Linked DNA regions of Geomonas sp. RF6. The protein of the gene in region 1 interacts with the protein of each later gene in a pairwise test. Links are inferred from orthologs where the notes say so. Each region holds a gene or a part of one and is shown in the gene's direction. Other genes may lie near its edges.

The links. The genes of interacting proteins can lie anywhere in the genome.
Region 2: the proteins of dnaE (region 1) and rplL interact in binary tests that used the Escherichia coli proteins (3 or more experiments, as listed by UniProt). The link is inferred for Geomonas sp. RF6 from one-to-one orthologs.

The regions. Positions count from the first base shown.
Region 1 is NZ_CP087999.1:3,563,046-3,567,781, forward strand. What follows is about bases 456-4,456. They hold dnaE (DNA polymerase III subunit alpha), read left to right. Parts: upstream 456-782; coding sequence 783-4,256; downstream 4,257-4,456. Other genes in these bases: hisS (histidine--tRNA ligase), read left to right, coding at 456-511; LPW11_RS15335 (acetyl-CoA carboxylase carboxyltransferase subunit alpha), read left to right, coding at 4,375-4,456. Outside these bases: more of hisS, read left to right, coding at 1-455; more of LPW11_RS15335, read left to right, coding at 4,457-4,736. UniProt on the Escherichia coli protein: DNA polymerase III is a complex, multichain enzyme responsible for most of the replicative synthesis in bacteria. This DNA polymerase also exhibits 3' to 5' exonuclease activity. The alpha chain is the DNA polymerase catalytic subunit.
Region 2 is NZ_CP087999.1:2,891,768-2,894,813, forward strand. What follows is about bases 369-3,046. They hold rplL (50S ribosomal protein L7/L12), read left to right. Parts: upstream 369-1,356; coding sequence 1,357-1,737; downstream 1,738-3,046. Other genes in these bases: rplA (50S ribosomal protein L1), read left to right, coding at 369-611; rplJ (50S ribosomal protein L10), read left to right, coding at 785-1,309; rpoB (DNA-directed RNA polymerase subunit beta), read left to right, coding at 1,903-3,046. In the rest of the region: more of rplA, read left to right, coding at 1-368. UniProt on the Escherichia coli protein: The binding site for several of the GTPase factors involved in protein synthesis (IF-2, EF-Tu, EF-G and RF3). Is thus essential for accurate translation.

The DNA.
Region 1 (4,736 bases):
GACGAAGTACCGCATCAACGAGAGGATGGTGCGCGGCCTCGACTACTACACCCGCACGACCTTCGAGATGGTGACCTCCCTGCTCGGCGCCCAGAGCGCGGTTGCGGCGGGGGGGCGCTACGACGGCCTGATCAGCGAGCTCGGCGGCCCGCAGATCCCCGGCATCGGCTTCGCCATCGGGGTGGAGCGGGTTGCGCTGCTCCTCGCGGAGAAGGACTTCGCCCGCAGGCCCGATCTCTTCATCGCCGCCATGGGGGAGGTGGCGCACGGCCGCGCTTTCCAGCTCATGACCGCGTTGCAGCGACTCGGAAGCTCCGTGGAGATCGACTACGAAGGGAAAAGCCTGAAGAGCCAGTTGCGCCGCGCCGACAAGTTCAAGGCGCGCTACACCCTCATCATCGGGGAGGACGAGCTCTCCAAGGGGACGGCGCCGCTGAAGAACATGGACGGTGGCACGCAGGAGGAAGTGGCGCTGGAGGCCGAGGCGATCCTGAAGGCGGTAAAAGGGTAGGGGACGCTCTGCAGGTAATGTAGCAATATAGGCCGGGATAAGCCGCAGGCGTTCCCGGCGCTCCCTCTCCTCACCACACGGTGCCCAGGAGGCAGCGCCGCCCATTTCGCCGCTTGCTCTTGCAGTTAGACGCGTTCGTCATGCTTGACACTGCTTCCTAACCCGTGCATAATCCCCCCGCTTTTTACTCCGCCAGGAATGAATGGGAGCCCCACCAGAGGCTCCCATTTTCCGTGTCGGAGCCCCCGCAGCTCCCCTAGGATGAAATGATATGGCCGATGAATACGCGAACTTCGTGCACCTGCACGTGCACACCCAGTACTCCCTGCTGGACGGCGCCATACGCTTCGGCGACCTCCTCGCGAAGGTAAAGTCGCTCCACATGCCCGCGGTCGCCATGACCGACCACGGCAACATGTTCGGCTCGATCGAGTTCTTCCTCAAGTGCAAGGACAAGGGGATCCAGCCGATCATCGGGTGCGAGGTGTACATCGCGCCCGGCTCGCGCACCCACAAGCAGGCTCCCGCCCCCGACCAGGCCAGCAGCTACCACCTCATCCTCTTGTGCGAAAACCTCACCGGATACAAAAACCTCAGCTATCTCGTCTCCGCCGGCTACAAGGAGGGGTTCTACCGGCGCCCCCGCATCGACAAGGACCTCCTGGCGCAGCACAGCGAGGGGCTCATCGTCCTCTCCGCCTGCCTGCAGGGAGAGGTCCCCTATCTCGCCCTGCGCGGCAAGATGGATGAGGCGAAAGCGGCGGCGCAGTGGTATGCCGACCTCTTCCCGGGGAGCTACTACCTGGAGATCCAGGAGAACGGGATCCCGGAGCAGACGACCGCCAACCGGCGGGTGATGGAGATCGCCCGGGAGCTCGACCTGCCGCTCGTCGCCACGAACGACTGCCACTATCTCAACAAGGAAGACGCCCGCGCCCACGAGATCCTTCTGTGCATCCAGACCGGGAAGACCATGGGGGATCCCTCCCACATGCGTTTTTCCACGGAAGAGTTCTACCTGAAGACGCCGGATGAGATGGCGGCGGCCTTCCACTACGCTCCGGAAGCGCTCACCAACACGGTGGAGATTGCAAAGCGCTGCAAGATCGACTTCGACTTCAAGACCTACTACTTCCCGGCCTACGATCCGCCGCCTGGGGAAACCCTCGACCAGCAACTGGAGCGCGAGTCGACCGAAGGTCTGGTGCAGCGGCTCAACAAGATCCGCATCAAGAACCCAGATTTCACGGTTCAGGACGAGCAGGCGTACTACCACCGCCTGAGGATCGAGCTCGACTGCATCAAGCAGATGGGGTTCCCCGGCTACTTCCTCATCGTTGCGGACTTCATCAACTGGGCGAAGGACCACGGCATCCCGGTCGGTCCCGGCAGGGGATCGGCGGCCGGCTCGCTGGTCGCCTTCTGCATCAGGATCACCGACATCGACCCGATGCCGTACAACCTGCTGTTCGAGCGCTTCCTCAACCCCGAACGTATCTCCATGCCCGATATCGACGTCGACTTCTGCCAGGACCGCCGCGAAGAGGTGATCCAGTATATGGTGGAGCGCTACGGGCGGGAAAAGGTGTGTCAGATCATCACCTTCGGTACCATGGCTGCGCGTGGCGTCATCCGCGACGTGGGGCGCGCGCTCGATCTCCCCTTTGCCGACGTGGACAAGATCGCGAAGCTCGTCCCCGAGGTGCTGGGGATCACCCTGGAGAAGGCTATCGCCCAGGAGCCGAAGCTGAACGAGCTCGCCGCGGCGGATCCGAAGGTAAAGGAGGTCCTCTCTGTCGCCTTGAGGCTCGAAGGGCTTGCCCGCCACGCCTCCACCCATGCGGCTGGCCTCGTGGTGGCGCCGAAGCAGATGGAGAACTTCTGCCCGGTGTACATGGACCAGAAGACCGGGGCGCTCACCACCCAGTACTCCATGAAGTACGTGGAGAAGATCGGGCTGGTGAAGTTCGACTTTCTCGGCTTAAAGAACCTCACGGTCATAGAGAACGCGGTAAAACACATCCGCAAAGTGAATCCCGACTTCGACCTTTCAATTCTCGGGGACGACGATCCGGAAACCTACAAGCTCCTGCAGGCCGGCAACACCACCGGCGTTTTCCAGCTGGAGTCGAGCGGCATGAAGGAGCTCCTGGTAAAGCTCAAGCCCTCCTGCTTCGAGGACATCATCGCGGTCTGCGCCCTCTATCGTCCGGGTCCTTTGGGCAGCGGCATGGTGGACGACTTCATCGAGCGCAAGCACGGCCGCAAGCAGGTGGTGTACGACCTGCCGCAACTCGAGCCGATCCTCAAGGACACCTACGGGGTCATCGTCTACCAGGAACAGGTCATGCAGATCTCCCGGTCGCTCGCCGGCTATTCCCTCGGTGGCGCCGACCTACTGCGCCGCGCCATGGGTAAGAAAGACATGGAGCAGATGGCCAAGGAGCGCGACAAGTTCCAGGCCGGCGCCGAGAGCCAGGGGATCGATCCGAAGAAGGCGGCGGGTATCTTCGACCTCATGGCGAAGTTCGCCGAGTACGGCTTCAACAAGTCGCACTCCGCGGCATATGCGCTCGTGGCGTACCACACCGCGTATCTGAAGGCGCACTACCCGGTCGAGTTCATGGCAGCCCTCCTGACGGAGGACATGAGCTCCACCGACAAGGTCATAAAGAGCGTCAGCGACTGCCGGGATATGGGGATCGAGGTCCTCCCCCCCGACATAAACCAGTCGGACCGCTCCTTCCGCGTCCTCGGCAACTCCATGCGCTTTGGCCTCGGGGCCGTGAAGAACGTGGGGGAGGGGGCGATCGAGGCGATCATCGAGGCGCGCGGCGACTCCCCCTTCACCGATCTCTTCGATTTCTGTGAAAGGGTCGACCTGCGCCGCTGCAACAAGAGGGTCATCGAGGCACTCATCAAGTGCGGCGCCTTCGACTCCACAGGCGCCAAGCGCTCCCAGCTCATGGCGGTCCTCGAGGATGCGGCCGCCTCCGGGCAGCGGGTGCAGCAGGAGCGGGAGAGCGCCCAGGCCTCACTCTTCGGGATCCACGAGGTGATCCGCGGGGCCGGGAGCGGGGGGAACCGCTATCCGGAGATACCGGAGTGGGACGAGAAGTACCGGCTGGGGTGCGAGAAGGACGCGATCGGCTTCTTCATCACCGGGCACCCGCTGGCGCGCTACGAGGGGGACATAAAGCGCCTCTCCAACGCCACCACGGCGACCCTTACGGAGATGAAGGAAAAGAGCGAGGTGAAGATCTGCGGCATCGCCACCTCGTTGAAGGAGATCATCACCAAGAAAGGGGACCGGATGGGGTTCATCTCCCTTGAGGACACCTCCGGCTCCGTGGAGGTGGTGATCTTCTCCGACGTCTATGCCAACTGCTCCGAGTACGTGAAAAGCGACGACCCGATCCACGTCACCGGGACGCTGGAGCTGGGGGAGAAGGGGGCGAAGGTCATGGCGACGAGCATCGTCCTCCTGCGCGACCTGAACGAGGCGCTGACGAAGAAGGTGAACTTCAACCTCGACGCCAAGGGGGCCGACCCGGGGAAGCTGGAGACTCTAAAGGAGATCATTTCCCGCTATGCCGGGAACTGCCGCAGCTTTCTCCACCTCGATATAGAGAACAATTCACGCGTCACCATACGGCTTTCGGAGACGTACAAAGTGGCAGCCAGCGAAGATTTAACAGTGGAAGTGAGTAACCTCTTCGGCTATAATGCCGTGTCTTTCGAGTAGGGTCTCTTTCTCACTCCTCACAGACTGTACGAAACCAAGCTGGAGCTTGGACAGAGGCATGGCAGAAAGCACTTTCAGCCACCCTCAGACAATTGATCTAATCCGGGAGAATATAAAGATGGCAGTGCAGCAACAACACACCACCTATCTCGATTTCGAGAAGCCTCTGGCAGAGCTGGAGAAGAAGATACAGGAACTCCTCGCTTTTTCCACCGAAGGGGTGGACCTGAAGGGGGAGGTGGAGAAGCTGGAGACGAAGGCGGAGGCGATGCGCGCCGAGATGTTTGCGAACCTGACCCGCTGGCAGACCGCGCAGGTTGCGCGCCACATCAACCGCCCCTTCACGCTTGACTACCTGCAACTGATCTTCACCGACTTCATCGAGCTGCACGGCGACCGCAACTTCGGTGACGACCACGCCATCGTAGGTGGACCCGCGCGGCTGGACGGCGAGCCGGTGATGGTGATCGGGCACCAGAA
Region 2 (3,046 bases), 670 kb from region 1 along the record:
GCGCTTCCTTCGCGAAGTTCGACGAGACCGTCGACCTCGTGGTGAAGCTCGGCGTCGACCCCCGCCACGCAGACCAGATGGTGCGCGGCGCAGTCGTGCTGCCCCACGGCCTCGGGAAGGAAGTCCGCGTCCTCGTCTTCGCGAAAGGGGAGAAAGAGCGCGAGGCCCGCGAGGCCGGTGCAGACTACGTCGGTGCTGACGATCTCGTGCAGAAGATCCAGGGCGGCTGGTTCGAGTTCGATACCGCCATCGCCACCCCGGACATGATGGGCGTCGTCGGCAAGATCGGCAAGCTCCTCGGTCCCCGCGGTCTGATGCCGAACCCGAAGGTCGGCACCGTCACCTTCGACCTCGCCCGCGCCATCAAGGAGTCGAAGTCCGGCAAGGTGGAATTCCGCGTCGAGAAGGCCGGCATCATCCACGCTCCGGTAGGGAAGGTATCGTTCCCGGCCGAGACCCTCAAAGCAAACGTTCTGGCACTGGTGGAGGCTCTTCAGAAGGCGAAGCCTGCCGCCGCCAAGGGCACCTACATGAAGAAGATCTCCGTGTCTTCCACCATGGGCCCCGGCGTACCGATCGATCTCGCCGAAGTAACCGCCAGCCTCAAATAGATACGCTTCAAAAGCCAAAGTCAAAGACAGTAGGCGCACCCTCCCCCGGGGGGGGTGCTTAATAGCCGGATCGGGCGACCTACCGAGACTTGCAGACGTTGCCGGAAAATTCCCGCAACTTCCTGACTTTGGCCGGGCCCCGCCCCATACACCAAAAGAAAGGAGGAAAGCGCTTGAATAAGGAAAACAAACAGCAACTTGTTGCCGAGATGCACGACAAGCTCCTGAGGGCGCAGGCTGCGTTTCTCGCGGATTTCCGCGGCATGAACGTGGGCCAGGCTACCGAGCTCAGGAACGAGCTGCGCAAGGCAGGCGTCGAGTTCAAGGTTGTGAAGAACACCCTGCTCGACATCGCGTCCAAGGGCACCGACAAAGAGGCCTTGAGCCCCTACTACGCCGGTCCCACCGCGATCGCTCTGAGCTACGACGATCCGGTCGCAGCAGCGAAAGTGCTGTCGAAGTTTGCCAAGGATGCCACCAACCCCTTCACGCTGAAGGCTGGTGTGCTGACCGGCAAGGCTATCGGCGTGGCCGACATCCAGGCTTTGGCAGACATGCCGAGCCGCGAAGTGCTGCTGGGCCGCCTGCTGGGCACGCTCCAGGCACCGACCAGCAACTTCGTACGCGTCCTTGCTGCCGTTCCGGGCGGCTTCGTACGCGCGCTCGACGCTATCAGGGCCCAGAAAGACGGCCAGTAGAGCTTACCCACTAACGATCTAACAATATCCCACGGAGGAGATAGAAAATGGCTATTACCAAAGAAGAAGTAATCAGCTTCATCGAGAACATGTCCGTCCTCGAACTCGCAGGGCTCGTGAAAGAGCTGGAAGAGAAGTTCGGCGTTTCCGCAGCAGCACCGATGGCAGTTGCTGCCGCTGCAGGCCCGGCAGTTGCCGCTGAGGCAGCTGAAGAGAAGACCGAGTTCGACGTTATCCTGAAGGCCGCTGGCGCCAACAAGATCGCCGTCATCAAGGTCGTGCGCGCTCTTACCTCCCTTGGTCTGAAGGAAGCGAAGGACCTGGTCGACGGCGCTCCGCAGCCCGTGAAGACCGGCATCTCCAAGGAAGAGGCCGAGGACGCGAAGAAACAACTGGTTGAAGCTGGCGCAGAAGTGGATGTAAAATAAGCTAGTCACAACTTTTTTACACACAAGCCAAGGTCGCTTTTTGCGGCCTTGGCTGTTCTATTTTAGTTTGAGGCCGCTTCATCCGCCTCTCGCCGAGCATCAGAGGCACGCAGGAATTTTTACTGGGGTGCTGGTCCTCCAGGGGCTTTCACCAAAGGAGAAGATATGGCTTATTCAATCGCGAATAACCCCCTTTTGCGCAAAAACTTCGCCAAGATCCACAAGATCATCGACATACCGAACCTCATCGACATCCAGAAAAATTCCTACAAGAGATTCCTCCAACTCGACACTCCCGTAGACGCACGCAAGAACTCTGGGCTCGAAGCCGTCTTTAGAAGCGTCTTTCCGATAAAGGACTTTAGCGACACCGCAAGCCTCGAGTACGTATCGTACTCTCTCGGCGCCCCGAAATACGACGTGGAGGAGTGCCATCAGCGCGGCATGACCTTCGCCGCACCGATGAAGGTGAAGGTGCGCCTGGTGGTCTGGGATACCACGAAGGATCCCGGCAGCCGTTCCATTCGCGACATCAAGGAGCAGGAGGTCTACTTCGGCGAGATCCCGCTGATGACCGACAACGGCACCTTCATCATAAACGGCACGGAGCGCGTCATCGTAAGCCAGCTGCACCGCTCCCCCGGCGTATTCTACGATCACGACAAAGGGAAGACCCACTCCAGCGGCAAGGTCCTGTACTCCGCTCGCGTGATCCCCTACCGCGGGTCGTGGCTTGACTTCGAATTTGACCATAAGGACATCCTTTATGTTCGCATAGACAGGCGCCGCAAGATGCCGGCGACCGTCCTTCTGAAGGCGCTCGGCTACTCCAACGACGCCCTCATCAACTACTTCTACAAGTCCGAGGAGATAAAGATCTCCGGCGGCGCCATGACGAAGGTCGCCGACGCGGAGCTCCTCGCGAACCAGAAGGCGATGGTGGACATCGTCGACCCGGCGACGGGCGAGGTCATCCTGAAGGCGAACCGCAAGTTCACCAAGGCGGCGATCCGCAAGATGGCGGAGCACAACATCAGGGAGATCCCCATCACGGTCGACGAGATCGTAGGTAAAGTCGCTTCCCACGACATTTACGACCCGCAGACCGGCGAGATCCTCGTGGAGTGCAACGAGGAGCTCTCCCTGGCCAAGATCGAGGAGATCATCACGAAGGGGATCGATTCCTTCTCCGTCCTCTTCATCGACAACCTGCACGTCACCTCGAGCCTCAGGGACACGATCCTCATCGACAAGATCGGCTCCACCGACGAGGCGCTCATCGAGATCTACCGCAGGCTCCGGCCGGGGG